3 regions of the Blautia acetigignens genome follow, and region 1 is predicted to be linked to each of the others. Evidence: a T-box and tRNA genes for the amino acid it is inferred to sense, from the RefSeq annotation. Region 1 holds a T-box; the other regions hold tRNA genes.
What was found. A T-box is a leader RNA that pairs with one kind of tRNA and senses whether it is charged. The one in region 1 lies ahead of thrS (threonine--tRNA ligase), so its partner is inferred to be a tRNA-Thr.
Positions count from the first base shown of each region.

Region 2: it has a tRNA-Thr gene. The T-box ahead of thrS (threonine--tRNA ligase) is inferred to sense a tRNA for this amino acid. The anticodon was not compared.
Region 3: it has a tRNA-Thr gene. The T-box ahead of thrS (threonine--tRNA ligase) is inferred to sense a tRNA for this amino acid. The anticodon was not compared.

Region 1 covers NZ_JAOQJM010000001.1:7,874-12,488, reverse strand. Annotated here, with positions in the region: gene OCV70_RS00075 (SEC-C metal-binding domain-containing protein) at 1-56, shown strand, start outside; gene OCV70_RS00070 (YdcF family protein) at 177-923, shown strand; T-box leader at 1,220-1,427, shown strand; gene thrS (threonine--tRNA ligase) at 1,554-3,488, shown strand; gene OCV70_RS00060 (shikimate dehydrogenase) at 3,586-4,455, opposite strand; gene aroD (type I 3-dehydroquinate dehydratase) at 4,523-4,615, shown strand, end outside.
Region 2 covers NZ_JAOQJM010000017.1:35,531-40,145, reverse strand. Annotated here, with positions in the region: gene OCV70_RS15985 (ABC transporter permease) at 1-661, opposite strand, end outside; gene OCV70_RS15980 (ABC transporter permease) at 658-1,509, opposite strand; gene OCV70_RS15975 (ABC transporter ATP-binding protein) at 1,506-2,582, opposite strand; tRNA gene OCV70_RS15970 (tRNA-Thr) at 2,817-2,889, opposite strand; gene glgB (1,4-alpha-glucan branching enzyme) at 3,007-4,615, opposite strand, start outside.
Region 3 covers NZ_JAOQJM010000013.1:30,151-34,765, forward strand. Annotated here, with positions in the region: gene OCV70_RS14030 (hypothetical protein) at 1-55, shown strand, start outside; gene OCV70_RS14035 (4Fe-4S binding protein) at 181-573, opposite strand; gene OCV70_RS14040 (glutamine--tRNA ligase/YqeY domain fusion protein) at 809-2,476, opposite strand; tRNA gene OCV70_RS14045 (tRNA-Thr) at 2,671-2,743, opposite strand; gene OCV70_RS14050 (isopeptide-forming domain-containing fimbrial protein) at 2,940-4,615, opposite strand, start outside.

The DNA.
Region 1 (4,615 bases):
CGTGTCCATGCGGAAGCGGAAAGAAATATAAATTCTGCTGCGGTAGAAACAAATAATCATAGTGCATAATGGACCGGAAGCCAGATGAGCTTTTGGTCTTGGGGAACGGATTGCAAGGGTGGCATAGCTGTCCTGCAATCCGTTTTGTGTATCTAACAGGAAAGTGAGAATAGAATTTGAGTTTACTATGTTTTTGTGCAGGCAGTATCTGTCTGGCCTATTACCTGTTGATTGTGGTTTATGCGGGGATTACCGCTGATTTCGCCTGGATCTGGTTGGTACTGGCGGCAATTTTGGAAGGCGGCGCAGTTTTGATCCGCTATGGAAAAAATCATCCCGGATTTTTCCCAGGATGGGTGAAATATGCAGTATCAGCAGTGGTGCTGCTGGGAATCGTGTGCTTTGCAGCACTTTGCAGCCTTGTGGTTTCCGGTATGAAAACATCAGCCCGGAAAAATCTGGATTATGTGGTAGTGCTTGGCGCCCATGTAAAAGGGGATGTACCGTCCAAGGCACTGGAGCTTCGCCTGAAGGCAGCACTGAAATATGCCAGGGAGAATGAGGACACGATCCTGGTTCTTTCCGGCGGACAGGGCTTCGGGGAAGATATTACAGAGGCGAAATGCATGGAGAATTACCTCACAGCCCATGGGATTTCCAGGGAGCGGCTGGTGCTGGAAGAGAAATCCACCAACACAAAGGAGAATCTGAAATTTTCGGATGCGCTTACAGGCTGCAGCCAGAAAAATACGGGAATCCTGTCCAATAATTTTCATGTGTACCGTGCGGTGAAAATAGCAGAAAAAGCAGGATATGAACATCCTTATGGAATAGCAGCCCCATCAGACCCAATCATGCAGGTTCATTATGTGGTGCGGGAAGCAGCGGCTCTTATAAAGGCGAAAATTTATGGGAATATTTAAAAGAGAAATGATCATACTGCTTGTTAGGCATTTATGAATTCATTCATGCCTGCGTACAGGACTTTCATTGTTACTGTTCATAGGTAATATTCCGCGAGGTGTTTTTTGTGAACAAAGTTCACAGAAAACCCGAGGTTTGCGGCGCGAAATCATGCAAAGCATGATTTCTGTGCATCGCGAAGCGTGTTACTGGGCACGGAGTGAACAGTAACCTTTCATTGCAAATTTTTCTCCTCTTTGTTTTTGTAGTTATTGACAAACCCAGAACCCAAGGCTATAATGAGGCATAGTGATAAGAAAACACGTTGACGAGAAGAGTAAACTGTGGAATGTTTCAGAGAGAGGCAGGCAGCTGGAAATGCCTTATCAGGAAGCAGTTGAAAACTACCTCTGAGTGACCCTAATCCGGTCCGGTGATTCCGTTACCATCAAATAAGTGGCCTGGTTTACAGATACGTATGCTATGGCAAGCAGGGTGGAACCGCGAGTATACTCGTCCCTTACAGTGTGAGAGCATTGTAAGGGGCTTTTTTATTTCGTCCCTGCAAAGGCAAACGTTACCATACGTTTTTTGTATCAGACAGTTTCCTGCCAGATACAGTTTCAGAAAAAGAAAAGGAGACACGAATCATGATTATCACATTAAAAGACGGTTCTAAGAAAGAATACGCAGAAGCGAAATCCGTTATCGACATTGCATCCGACATCAGCGAGGGCCTTGCAAGAGTAGCCTGTGCAGGTGAAGTTGACGGAGAGGTCGTTGACCTGAGACATGTAGTTGACAAAGACTGCGAGTTAAGCATTCTTACATTTGAGGATGAAGGCGGAAAGGGAGCTTTCCGTCACACCACATCCCACATTATGGCACAGGCTATCAAGAGACTGTACCCGGATGTAAAGCTTGCAATCGGACCATCTATCGCAGACGGATTTTATTATGATATTGACAGCGAGAACCCGATCACCACAGAGGATCTTGCCAAGATCGAAGCAGAGATGAAGAAGGTAGTGAAGGAAGCACTTCCGATCACCCGCTTCACCAAATCCAGAGAAGAAGCAATCGCATTTTTCAAAGAGAAAGATGAGCCATACAAGGTAGAGCTTATCGAAGATCTTCCAGAGGATGCTGAGATCAGCTTCTATCAGCAGGGCGAGTTCGTTGACCTTTGTGCAGGACCTCACCTGATGACAACCAAACCAGTAAAGGCATTCAAGCTTACCAGCATTGCAGGTGCTTACTGGAGAGGAAGCGAGAAGAACAAAATGCTTACCAGAATCTACGGAACTTCCTTCACAAAGAAAGCAGATCTGGAAGAGTACATCAACCGTATGGAAGAAGCTAAGAAGCGTGACCACAGAAAGCTTGGCAAAGAGCTTGGACTGTTCATGATGAGCGACGAGGGTCCTGGATTCCCGTTCTTCCTTCCAAAGGGAATGGTTCTTAAGAACACACTTCTTGACTACTGGAGAGAGATTCACCAGAAAGCAGGATATGTTGAGATTTCCACACCAATCATGCTGGCTCGTCATCTTTGGGAGACTTCCGGACATTGGGATCACTATAAAGAAAATATGTACACAACTGTTATTGATGAGCAGGATTTTGCAATTAAGCCAATGAACTGTCCAGGCGGTATTCTTGTATATCAGTCTGAGCCACGTTCTTACCGTGATCTGCCGCTTCGTATGGGTGAGCTTGGTCTGGTACATCGTCATGAGAAATCCGGTCAGCTTCACGGACTGATGCGTGTACGCTGCTTCACACAGGATGATGCCCATATTTTCATGATGCCGGAGCAGATCCGTGAGGAGATCAAAGGCGTTGCAAAGCTGATCGACGAAGTATATCAGCTGTTTGGATTCAAATATCATGTAGAGCTTTCCACACGTCCTGAGGATTCCATGGGAAGCGATGAGGACTGGGAGATGGCTACAGACGCTCTTCGCGGAGCTCTTGACGACCTTGGTCTTGACTATGTGGTAAATGAAGGAGACGGAGCATTCTACGGACCGAAGATCGACTTCCATCTTGAGGACTCCATCGGAAGAACCTGGCAGTGCGGTACCATTCAGCTTGACTTCCAGCTTCCGCTTCGCTTTAACTGCGAGTACATTGGAGCTGACGGAGAGAAACATCGTCCGATCATGATCCACCGTGTAGCATTCGGTTCTATCGAGCGTTTCATCGGTATCCTGATCGAGCATTTTGCAGGTGCTTTCCCAACATGGCTTGCTCCTGTTCAGGTTAAGGTGCTTCCGATTTCTGACAAATATATGGACTATGCAAACAAGGTTCTGGATGATTTGAAAGAGTCTGGCATCCGTGCTGAGATTGATACCCGTGCTGAGAAGATCGGTTACAAGATCCGTGAGGCAAGACTTCAGAAGATTCCTTACATGCTGGTTGTTGGTGCGAAGGAAGAGGAAGAGGGCAAGGTTTCTGTAAGAAGCCGTTTCCTTGGAGATGAAGGTGCAAAGGATCTTCAGGAGTTCATCACTTCCATCAAAGCTGAGATTAAGAGCAGAGAGAACCGCAAGGTAGAGGTTCAGGAAGAGAAGAAATAATCTATGTAAAAAATAACAGGCGCTGCTGTAAAAAGCGGCGCCTGTTTTCTTAAAAATGTGAATTTTGTTATGAAACAGAGTACTATCAGGAGAAAAATCAATCAGCGAAGAATTTTGCCTTAATTTCCTTCACTGGCATTTCTTTCCCGGTCCATAAGCGGAAAGCCTCTGCACCCTGATAAAGAAGCATATACATACCGTTAAAGGTACGGCAGCCAGCCTCTCTGGCTTCCTTGAGGAAACGGGTTTCCCGGGGATTGTAGATGACGTCGGATACGATCAGGTCCGGGTGATAGAGGGAAGTATCTTCAATAATCGTTCCCTCAGTGTTTGGGGCCATGCCTACGGAAGTTGCATTGAGGAGCAGGGCACTTTCAGAAATGGCCTGGGCAAGGGCTGCCGTATCCTTATTTTCGTGAAGGACTGCCTTGCAGGGAAGAGTGGAGTTGATATTTTCTGCAAGCTTCTGGGTGCGATCCCAGAAACGGCTGGTTTCCCGGGCAAAAATGTGGATTTTTTCCACGCCGTCAAGAGCAGCCTGTGCACAGATGGCAGTAGCAGCACCGCCGGCACCCATGATCGTGATGGTTTTGCCTGTGATGTCATAGCCGGCATCTTTGACTGCCTGCATATAGCCAACACCGTCTGTGTTGTATCCGGTAAGATGTCCGTCATCATTGACAACGGTATTCACTGCACCGATTAGTCTGGCTGCCGGGGAAAGCTCGTCCAGAAGCTCTACAATCTTGTTCTTGTTCGGCATGGTAAGATTAAAACCGCGGATGCCGCAGGCCTTCAGACCATCGACAGCTGCCGGAAGAGTCTCTTCATTTACCTCAAAGCATAAATAGGTGTAGTCAAGGTCAAGAAGCTGGAATGCTTCGTTATGCATAAGGGGAGAAATACTGTGCGCTACCGGGCTTCCAAGAAGTGCGGTAAGACGGGTATGGCCGGTAATTGGAATCATAAGGAACCTCCTGAAATTTTATAAACTTACTTCTTATCTTATTCTAATAGAAAGGAGATGTCAAGAAATGACAAAACCTATTCAGATCAAGAATCTGACCATTGGGGCAGGAATCCCCAAAATCTGTGTTCCTCTTACGGGAACCACAGAAGAAAAAATC
Region 2 (4,615 bases), on a different contig from region 1:
TGTACACCTTGATCGGCAAGGTGGACAGTCTCGGACCATTAATAAAAATACTGATCACCACATCGTCCATGGACATGGCAAATGCAAGTAATGAGCCAGATGCCACAGCCGGCATAATAAGGGGCAGGGTGATGTCAAAAAAGGCTCTGAGGGAAGTCGCGCCAAGGTCTCTTGCGGCTTCCTCAAGGGAAGGGTCCATGCCTACAAGCCTTGCCTTTACTTCCATCAATATATAGGGAATGCAAAATACCGTATGGCCGATAAGCAGGGTCAGCATTCCAAAGGGCAGGTTCAGCATATAAAAAAATGCCATCAGCACCATGCCCAGAATAATTTCCGGTATCATAAGGGGCAAAATAGAGATGTACTCAAGTGCGCCCTTTGTTTTCCAATGGATTCGTGACAGTCCCACTGCTCCCATGGTTCCGATCACCGCGGAAACCGCACAGCTGGCAGCTCCCAGGATCAAACTGTTTACAAGTGCTTCTTGCATGTCACGATCTGCAAACAGCTTCTGATACCACTGCAGGGAAAATCCGGTCAGCCGTACAGGAAGCTTGGATTCATTAAAGGAAAAAATGATCACAACTGCCACCGGCAGATACATCAGCAAAAAAACAATACCCAGGTAGATTTTTTCGAAACGTGTGCTTTTTTTCATCCCAGCCCCTCCACTTCTTTGGCATTGGTAACCTTACGGTACAAAAGGATCATCAAGGTGGTAAGGATCATCATGATCACTGCCAGGGCTGCTGCAAAGGGCCAGTTATTTCCCCTGGTCATCTGATCCTGGATCAGGCTTCCTACCAGCACCACTTTATTTCCGCCCAGAATATCTGCTATGAAAAACAGCCCCATAGATGGGATAAAGGTCAGAATCACACCTGACAAAAGTCCGGGCAGAGTCAGCTTAAAGCTAACCGTCCAAAAGGCTTTTATTTTGCCGGCACCAAGATCCCGGGCTGCCTCCACCAAAGACCAGTCCAGCTTTTCCGCACTGGAATATACAGACAAGATCATAAAAGGCAGCAGCACATAAATCATACCGATTACAATTGCCGGGTAACTGTACATCAGCTTCAAAGGCTTCTCGATCAGGCCAAGCTTCTTCAGAAGGAAATTCAGAAGTCCTTTTTTCTGAAGAATAATGATCCAGCCATAAAGACGGATCAGGGAATTCACCCAGAAGGGTAGCATAAGAAGCAGCATGGCTTTCTTTTTGCCGCCGGCCGGCAGCTTCGCCATATAATAGCCAAAAGGATAGCCGATCAGTGTTATAAACAGGGTGCTTGTAAAAGCAAGCTGAAAGGACTGGGCAAATGTATTCAGATATACAGGCTCTAATAGCTTTCTGTAATTATCCAGTGTAAAAATCCACTGTACCCCGTGAACTTCTCCTGGAGTGGCAAAGCTTAAGGCAACCATATAGAGAAGTGGGCAGGCTACAAATATCAGGGTAAAAATATATAAAGGAAGAATCATCCATATGGAGCTTTTTTTGCCCATCAGTTTGTACCTCCCTTAGGACGGTCCACTAAAACCGCATCCTTTGGTTCAAAACGCCAGCAAATCTGCTGTCCCGGCTGAATGTCTGCATTCATACCGAAGCGGCTGGCTGTAACCTCATCACCATTTGGCAGGGTAAGCAAAACCCTGAGCTGCCCTGCTGCAAAATTTTTCTCCTTCACAGTGGCATGCAAGTCGCCATTTTCCTCCAGCAGAATGTGTTCACCACGAAGAGCAACCGTAACGTTTTCCCCGACATTTACCTTTTCCTCTGTATCAATAGAAGCCACTTCATCTCCCAGCTTCACTTTTATGTGGTGCCCGTTTTTCTCTGCTACAATTCCCTTGAGAATATTGGCATTTCCTACAAAGGCAGCCACATAGCTGGTCTTCGGATGATTATAAATTTCATCCGGTGTTCCGATCTGCTCAAATTGCCCCTGATTCATTACCACGATCCGGTCAGACATATTGATGGCCTCCTCCTGGTCATGGGTAATATAAATAAAGGTAATTCCAAGCTTCTTCTGCAAACGCTTCAGCTCCAGCTGCATGGTGCGGCGAAGCTGCAGATCCAGTGCTCCAAGAGGTTCATCCAGCAGCAAAACCCTCGGATTATTTGCCAGTGCTCTGGCAATTGCAACCCTCTGCTTCTGACCGCCGGAAAGCTCTGAGGGCTTTCGCTTCTCATACCCCTCCAGCTGCACAAGCTCCAGCATCTCTTTCACCTTTTTCTTAATCTCAGCCTTGGGAGCCTTACGGATTTTCAAGCCATACCCAATATTATCCGCCACATTCATGTGGGGAAAAAGGGCATAATTCTGAAATACCGTATTCACATCTCGCTGATTAGGTTCAAGAGCAGTCACATCCTGTCCCTCCAGCCACACACTGCCGCTGTCGGGCTGCTCCAGGCCTGCGATAATACGCAAGGTGGTTGTCTTGCCGCAGCCGGAAGCACCTAGCAGGGTTACAAACTCGCCCTGCCTGATTGTAAGATTTATCCCCTGAAGAACAGCCTCGCCGGGGGCAAAGCTTTTTTTCAGATTTTTTAATTCAAGAAATGAGTCAGACATTCATTCCCCTCCTCTCTGTTTTTGTGAAAAAAAATACGGGCTGCCGACATAACAAAGCCCTTGATGGACTTCGGCATTAACATAATAAATGTTAATGCAGTGCTATTACTGCACCTTACGAAATCGGTAACCCGTATTTTCATATAATTTGCCGAAAAAAGGTACGCCAAAAGCAGGTCCGTCCTGTTCAAGGTACATTCAATCATGGAATATACCCTTTTGCAAAATAAAAAAAGCTGGAAATGAGACTCGAACTCACGACCCCTTCATTACGAGTGAAGTGCTCTACCGACTGAGCTATTCCAGCTTATGCATCGGCAGATGAAAACATCTGCCGGACACAATTGCTATTTTAATTTATACATCTGCATTTGTCAAGGAAATTTTGAACCAGTCCTCCTGGGAAAATTCCACTACTGTGCAATCATTTCACAGTCTTCGAAGCAATTGCCCTCTTGGCAGGTGCCTTCCCCGGAGTACAGCTATAGATGCTTACTCCAAGAGCCGGTAATTTCACTTTAATAGAATACTCCCGCTCGTCCCACTCTTCTGCCTTTGCTGCTTTGACCCGGGCATTTACAACGCCCTCGCCGCCAAATTCTGCAGCGTCACTGTTAAAGACTTCTTTATATTTGCCTGCAAACGGTACGCCAACCTGGTAATTCTCATAAGGAATGGCAGCAAAATTGCAGATCACCAGAAGCGTCTCCTCCGGCTTTTCTGTTTTGCGAAGGAAAGTGATCACATTTTCCTCGTACTTCATCAGCTGAATCCACTCGAATCCGTCATAATCGTCATCCAGCTTATAAAGAGCAGGAGAATTTTTGTAAAGAGCATTCAATGCCTGAATGCATTTCGCCAGCCCCTCTGGCATATCCCCCTGTGGTGCCATCATCTTGCAGCCGGGATGTACCATCATATAGGAATAAGCAGCTCTTACCTGTGCCAGCTTCTGCTTCTCATCTCCTGGAAGCTTATCCATAAATTCCCCAAGAGTTCCCACATCTCTGCTTCCAAGGGTGAGTACATAATGCTCAGAATATGCATATAAGGTAGACAAAGTCAATTGGTCATGATAATTTTTCCGAAGGAAAGGATCTACGGAAAGATAGAACAGGAAATCTCTGGTCCATCCGCCGCTCCACTTGTAGTCAAAGCCAATATGATCATTCTCTACACAATCTGTCAGCTCCGGCCACAGACCGTCCTCCTGGGCAATGAGAAGCGCGCCCGGATTACGTTTCTTCACAATGGAATTGAGATGCTTCAGGAATTCTATGGCATGCAGATTCTCATTGGAGCCGTACATATTCGGTGTCCATCCGTCTTTTCTTCCGTAATCCAGGTAAAGCATGGCATCCACATCATCCATGCGAAGTCCGTCTGCATGGAAAACCTCCAGCCAGAAGCAGGCACCTGAAATCAAAAAATCCTTTACCATAGGACTGTCATAATTATAAAGCATGGTTCCCCACATAGGATGAACTGCCATACCAGGATCCTTCACCTCATAAAGAACAGTTCCGTCAAATTTCTCCAGTCCGCCCTCATATCTTGGGAACTGGGCCGGGGACCAGTCAAGGATCACACCGATTCCTTCCTGATGAAGCTGATCAACAAAGGCAGCAAACTCCTTAGGCTCTCCATATCGTGTGCTAAGGGCAAAGTATGAAGAGGTAGGATAGCCATCTGCCTCATCTGCCAGAAATTCCATAACCGGATGAAGCTCTACATGGGTATAGCCCTCTTCCTTCAGAAAAGAAACTAATTCCTTCTTATTATTCCACTTGCCAAGGCTTGTCTCATAGATAGAAACCGGCTGTCTGCGGTCATCGTACTTCTTCCGGTCCTTCATCCACTTGCTGTCATTCCATTCAAAGTCTGACACATCTGCCACAACCGAGTTCCATTCCGGCGGAGCAGCAGTTCTGTTTCCATAGGGGTCTGCCTTTTGAAGAAGTACATCCCCTTTCGCCTTGATTTCATACCGGTAGGCATCTCCCACCTTCACTCCCGGAACAAACAGCTGGAAA
Region 3 (4,615 bases), on a different contig from region 1:
TGCAGAAGCAAAAGAAGAGCAGGACAAGGAAGAAGCTTCCATTCATATCGACTGATTTTTAGTCACTGATTTTGACAGATAAAAAATTGAAAGGCCGCTGCCCGGTAATTTCTCCGGACAATGGCCTTTTTAATTTTACAAATACTTATGTGAGGATGCTGGGTAAAGCGCCCTCTCTCATTATGCCTCTTTAATCTCGAGAACATCCATCGGACATGCTTTTACGCAGATGCCGCAGGCGATACATTTGCTTACTGTCTCTGCTTCTTCTGCTTTTACCATTACGCCGAATGGACAGACTTCTTTACATTTTCCGCAGCCTACACATTTCTTCTTGTTGATCATGTATACGCCCTTTGGATTCTGAGTGATGGCACCCTCCGGACAGACTTTTGCGCATTTTCCGCACTGTACGCATACAACTGGTTTCGGGCTTACGCCGTCTTTCTGTACAGAAATTTTGATGCAGGAAAGATCCTCGTCAAATTTCTTGTAAAATGCCTCTGAACAGGCAATTTCACATGCCTTGCATGCCATACATGCATCTTTTTTTGCTACGTTAAGCTTTTTCATTTTGATTTCCTCCGCTTTTGTAATATTTATGATAGTTGTTTTATCCTGCCGAATAGATGAAACTAACTAAAAAACTTCTGCGCAGAACTGCCGGCAATTCCCATAGGAATACCGGCAGTTCACACTGTTATAATAATTATTTAGTTTCACGATTCAGCAGTTAAATACCGCTTTTCAAAAGGCATTCTGCAAAGTAAAGCATGCAGACTGCAAACTTTTTAATCTTCTCCGGCAATTAAGCCTTCGGTAATTTGAAGGAACTCTTAAGGGATACAATACGGTTAAATACCGGTGCTCCCTCCTTGGAGTCGTGGATATCGGCACAGTAGAATCCGTTTCTTACGAACTGATAGCTGTCATAGCCTTTTGCCTTAAGAAGCTCTGGCTCTACATAAGCAGAAACCTCAACAAGGGAATTGGGGTTCAGGTTCAGCTCGCCAGTTTCCTTATCGTATACACCCTTCTCCTCGTCAACAATGTTCTCATAAAGGCGTACCGGAACCTTGCCGGCATTTGTTGCCTCTACCCAGTGGATGGTTCCCTTTACCTTACGTCCGTCAGGTGCGTTGCCGCCTTTTGTCTCCGGGTCATAAGTACAGTGTACCACATGAACGGTTCCGTCATCGTCTGCCTCAAAACCTGTACAGGTTACAAAATATGCGTTCATCAGACGCACTTCTGTTCCCAGGAAGAGACGTTTGTATTTCTTCGGCGGGTCGATCATGAAGTCTTCTCTTTCAATATAAAGCTCTCCGCTAAACGGAACCTTTCTGGTTCCAAGTGCCTCATTCTCCATATTGTTCGGAGCATCCAGGTACTCTACCTGTCCTTCCGGATAATTATCGATCACCAGTTTGATCGGATCAAGAACTGCCATGTAGCGCGGAGCCTTTAATTTCAGATCCTCACGGATGCAGTACTCAAGCATTGCATAATCCACAGAACTGTCAGCCTTGGAAACACCGCAAAGCTCTACAAACTTCTGAATGGATTCCGGAGTATATCCGCGGCGGCGCAGACCGGAAATGGATACCAGTCTCGGGTCATCCCAGCCATCTACGATTCCGGTCTCAACAAGCTTCTTAATATAACGCTTACCGGTTACTACGTTGGTCAGATACAGCTTTGCAAACTCGATCTGCTTCGGCGGATGCGGATACTCAAGCTCTCTTACTACCCAGTCATATAGCGGTCTGTGGTCCTCAAATTCCAAAGTACAGATGGAATGGGTAATTCCCTCGATTGCATCCTCAATTGGATGTGCAAAGTCATACATCGGATAAATACACCAGGTATCACCGGTTCTGTGGTGGCTTACATGTGCCACACGGTAGATAACCGGATCACGCATGTTCATGTTCGGAGAAGCCATATCGATTTTGGCACGGAGAACCTTCTCTCCATCTGCGTACTTGCCGTCCTTCATCTCCTCAAACAGCTGAAGGTTCTCTTCTACGCTTCTGTTGCGGTATGGGCTCTCTTTCCCTGGCTCCTTTAAGGTTCCGCGGTATTCCCTGATCTGGTCAGCACTTAAATCGCAGACATAGGCTTTGCCTTTCTTGATCAGCTTTACAGCAGCCTCGTACATCTGTCCGAAATAATCGGAAGCAAAAAACAGTCTGTCCTCCCAGTCTGCTCCCAGCCATTTGATATCTTCCTTGATGGATTCTACAAACTCAGATTTCTCTTTGGTCGGGTTTGTATCATCAAAACGCATGTTGAATTTACCGTTATATTCTTTTGCCAGTCCTGCATTTAAAAGAATGGATTTGGCATGTCCTATATGAAGATAGCCGTTTGGCTCTGGCGGGAAACGGGTATGAACGGTATCATAAACTCCTTCTGCCAGGTCTTTATCAATGATATTTTCAATAAAATTTTTGGAAACCGTTTCGTTCTCCATGTTTCTCCCTCCTGAAATCCTCTGTTATTTATAGCATATGAATACTATCAGTTAGTCTTAAAGCCTTCTTTTACAGGCTCCAGTTGATTTATCTTATCATAATCCCTCTCATTTTAAAAGTTTTTCTTAATAAAAAGTGGATTTTTTTATATCGTATAAACAAAAAAGTCCTTGAAATAGAATCAAGGACTTTAAGCTGATGACGGGAATCGAACCCGTGACCTCCGCCTTACCAAGGCGACGCTCTACCGACTGAGCCACATCAGCACTCTTGTGCTTCAGCATTTCTGCCGCTCACAGTTGATTATATTACCAGAAGGTTATGCGATTGTCAACAGTTATTTTCAAATTTTTTCAAAAAATATAAAATAATTAAAATTCTTCCCCCAAGCCCAGCCTGTGCCAGGCTGGGCTTTATGATATGGAATCTTTCTTTATGGGAATTTTTTATGAAAAGTTGTTTCTACGGTATGATCACATTTCTCACAAATCCGGTGTCCGTCAGTTCCCGGTCCGTTGTTTTTTTGTTGGTAAATACGGCGGTTCCATTTTGATTCATAGACAGGTCAAACTGCACTTCTTTTCCATTTATCTTTCCGCCGGATACGCCGTCAATCTTTTCCAGTTCATACCGCATGATCCTGCATTCGGAAACGGTATATACTCCTGCAGGAACTTCAAAAGATAGGCTTAGTCTTGCGTCTTTGGAGGTATCTGTATTTTCCCTGGTGAATTCTACTGTATCATAATAAGTGTACTTTTCTCCGTCCAGATCCGTTCCCTGCAAGCGAAATGTAAAAACAGGATTTCCATGGGCCCATACAATTTCCTTTCCATGGATTACTTTGTCCACCTGGATGGTCACCAGCTTCACATCTGTCATCTCAAAGGATTGGACGGCTTCCTCATTTTGGATCACGCATTTTACAGGCGCACCCTTTTTATAGCCTTTTGGAGCTTCCAATTCTGTCAGAAGGTACTCTCCTGCTGCCAGCCGGTTGATTCTGTGGGGTGTTGTCCCAGATATCCAGGTGTCCACGATTTTTCCCTTTGCGTCTGTAAGCCGCAGGGTGGCACCAGCTACCGTTTTTTGGGTGGCCTTGTCTGTTTTTCGAAATTCTGCTTTGGTGTATCCGTTCTCTACTGTAATGGTATGTCCCTGTTCCTGTTCCACAAGACCGTTTTCGTCTACTGTGAATTCATAGGAGCGTCCGTCCGGTACATAGCCATCCGGCGCTGTTTTTTCCTGAAATACGTAGGTTCCAGGGACAAGCCCCTTGATCTGGATCATGCCGTTTGCGTCTGTTGTATAAAGCTTCCCTTTGTCTGCTCCTTGTGTTTTCTCCCACAGAAGAAAGCTTACGCCAGCAAGACACCGATCCGGATCGCTGACATTTTCCTTTTTGGATACCTTTTTAATGCAGACCAGAGTTTCCTCATTTTGGAAGACGGCTGTTTTTTGTGCATCTCCTTCTTTTAATTCCACATCACAGACTTTTGACGTAACCACGTAACCTTTGGGAGGAGTCCGTTCCTCTACTGTATATTTTCCCATATAAAGAGGCTTCGAAATGGCTGTTCCGCTTTCATCCGTAGTAACTTTGTCCACTGTTTCTCCTGAAGAAAGCAGAAGCGTTCCCACAACAGAATAGATATCTGCCGCAGCTTTCACTTCAAATACAGCTCCCTGCAGGTTTCTGCCGGAAGGATCTTTCTTTCGAACAGTTATCGTTCCCTTTGGAGTGTCTTCTTTTATGATCACTTCTGTTTTATCTGTATTTCCGAAAACAGAGGCTGGGGTTCCCTGATGCCATTCAAAAATAACCGAAGCCATATTATACACATGTGCCTCCAGAATGTCCGGATTCTGGTTCACTGCGTAATAAAGCTGCAGACTGCAGCCTTTTTTTAATCTTACCGACAGCTGCAGTCTGAGGATTTTCCCGTAGCTGCTTTCTGGCAGGGAACCAATAGATGACAGCTTAAGCAGCTGATTTTTCACACTTAATTTCCAGTTTCCATCTGTTCCTCCAGAAGTTCCAAATGAAGCCAGCACATTCTGCTCAACCAGAAGCTTTGCGGATTTTAACTCAAAACAGTCTGCAAGCTCATCCTGGATATGAAGACCTGCGATTTTCC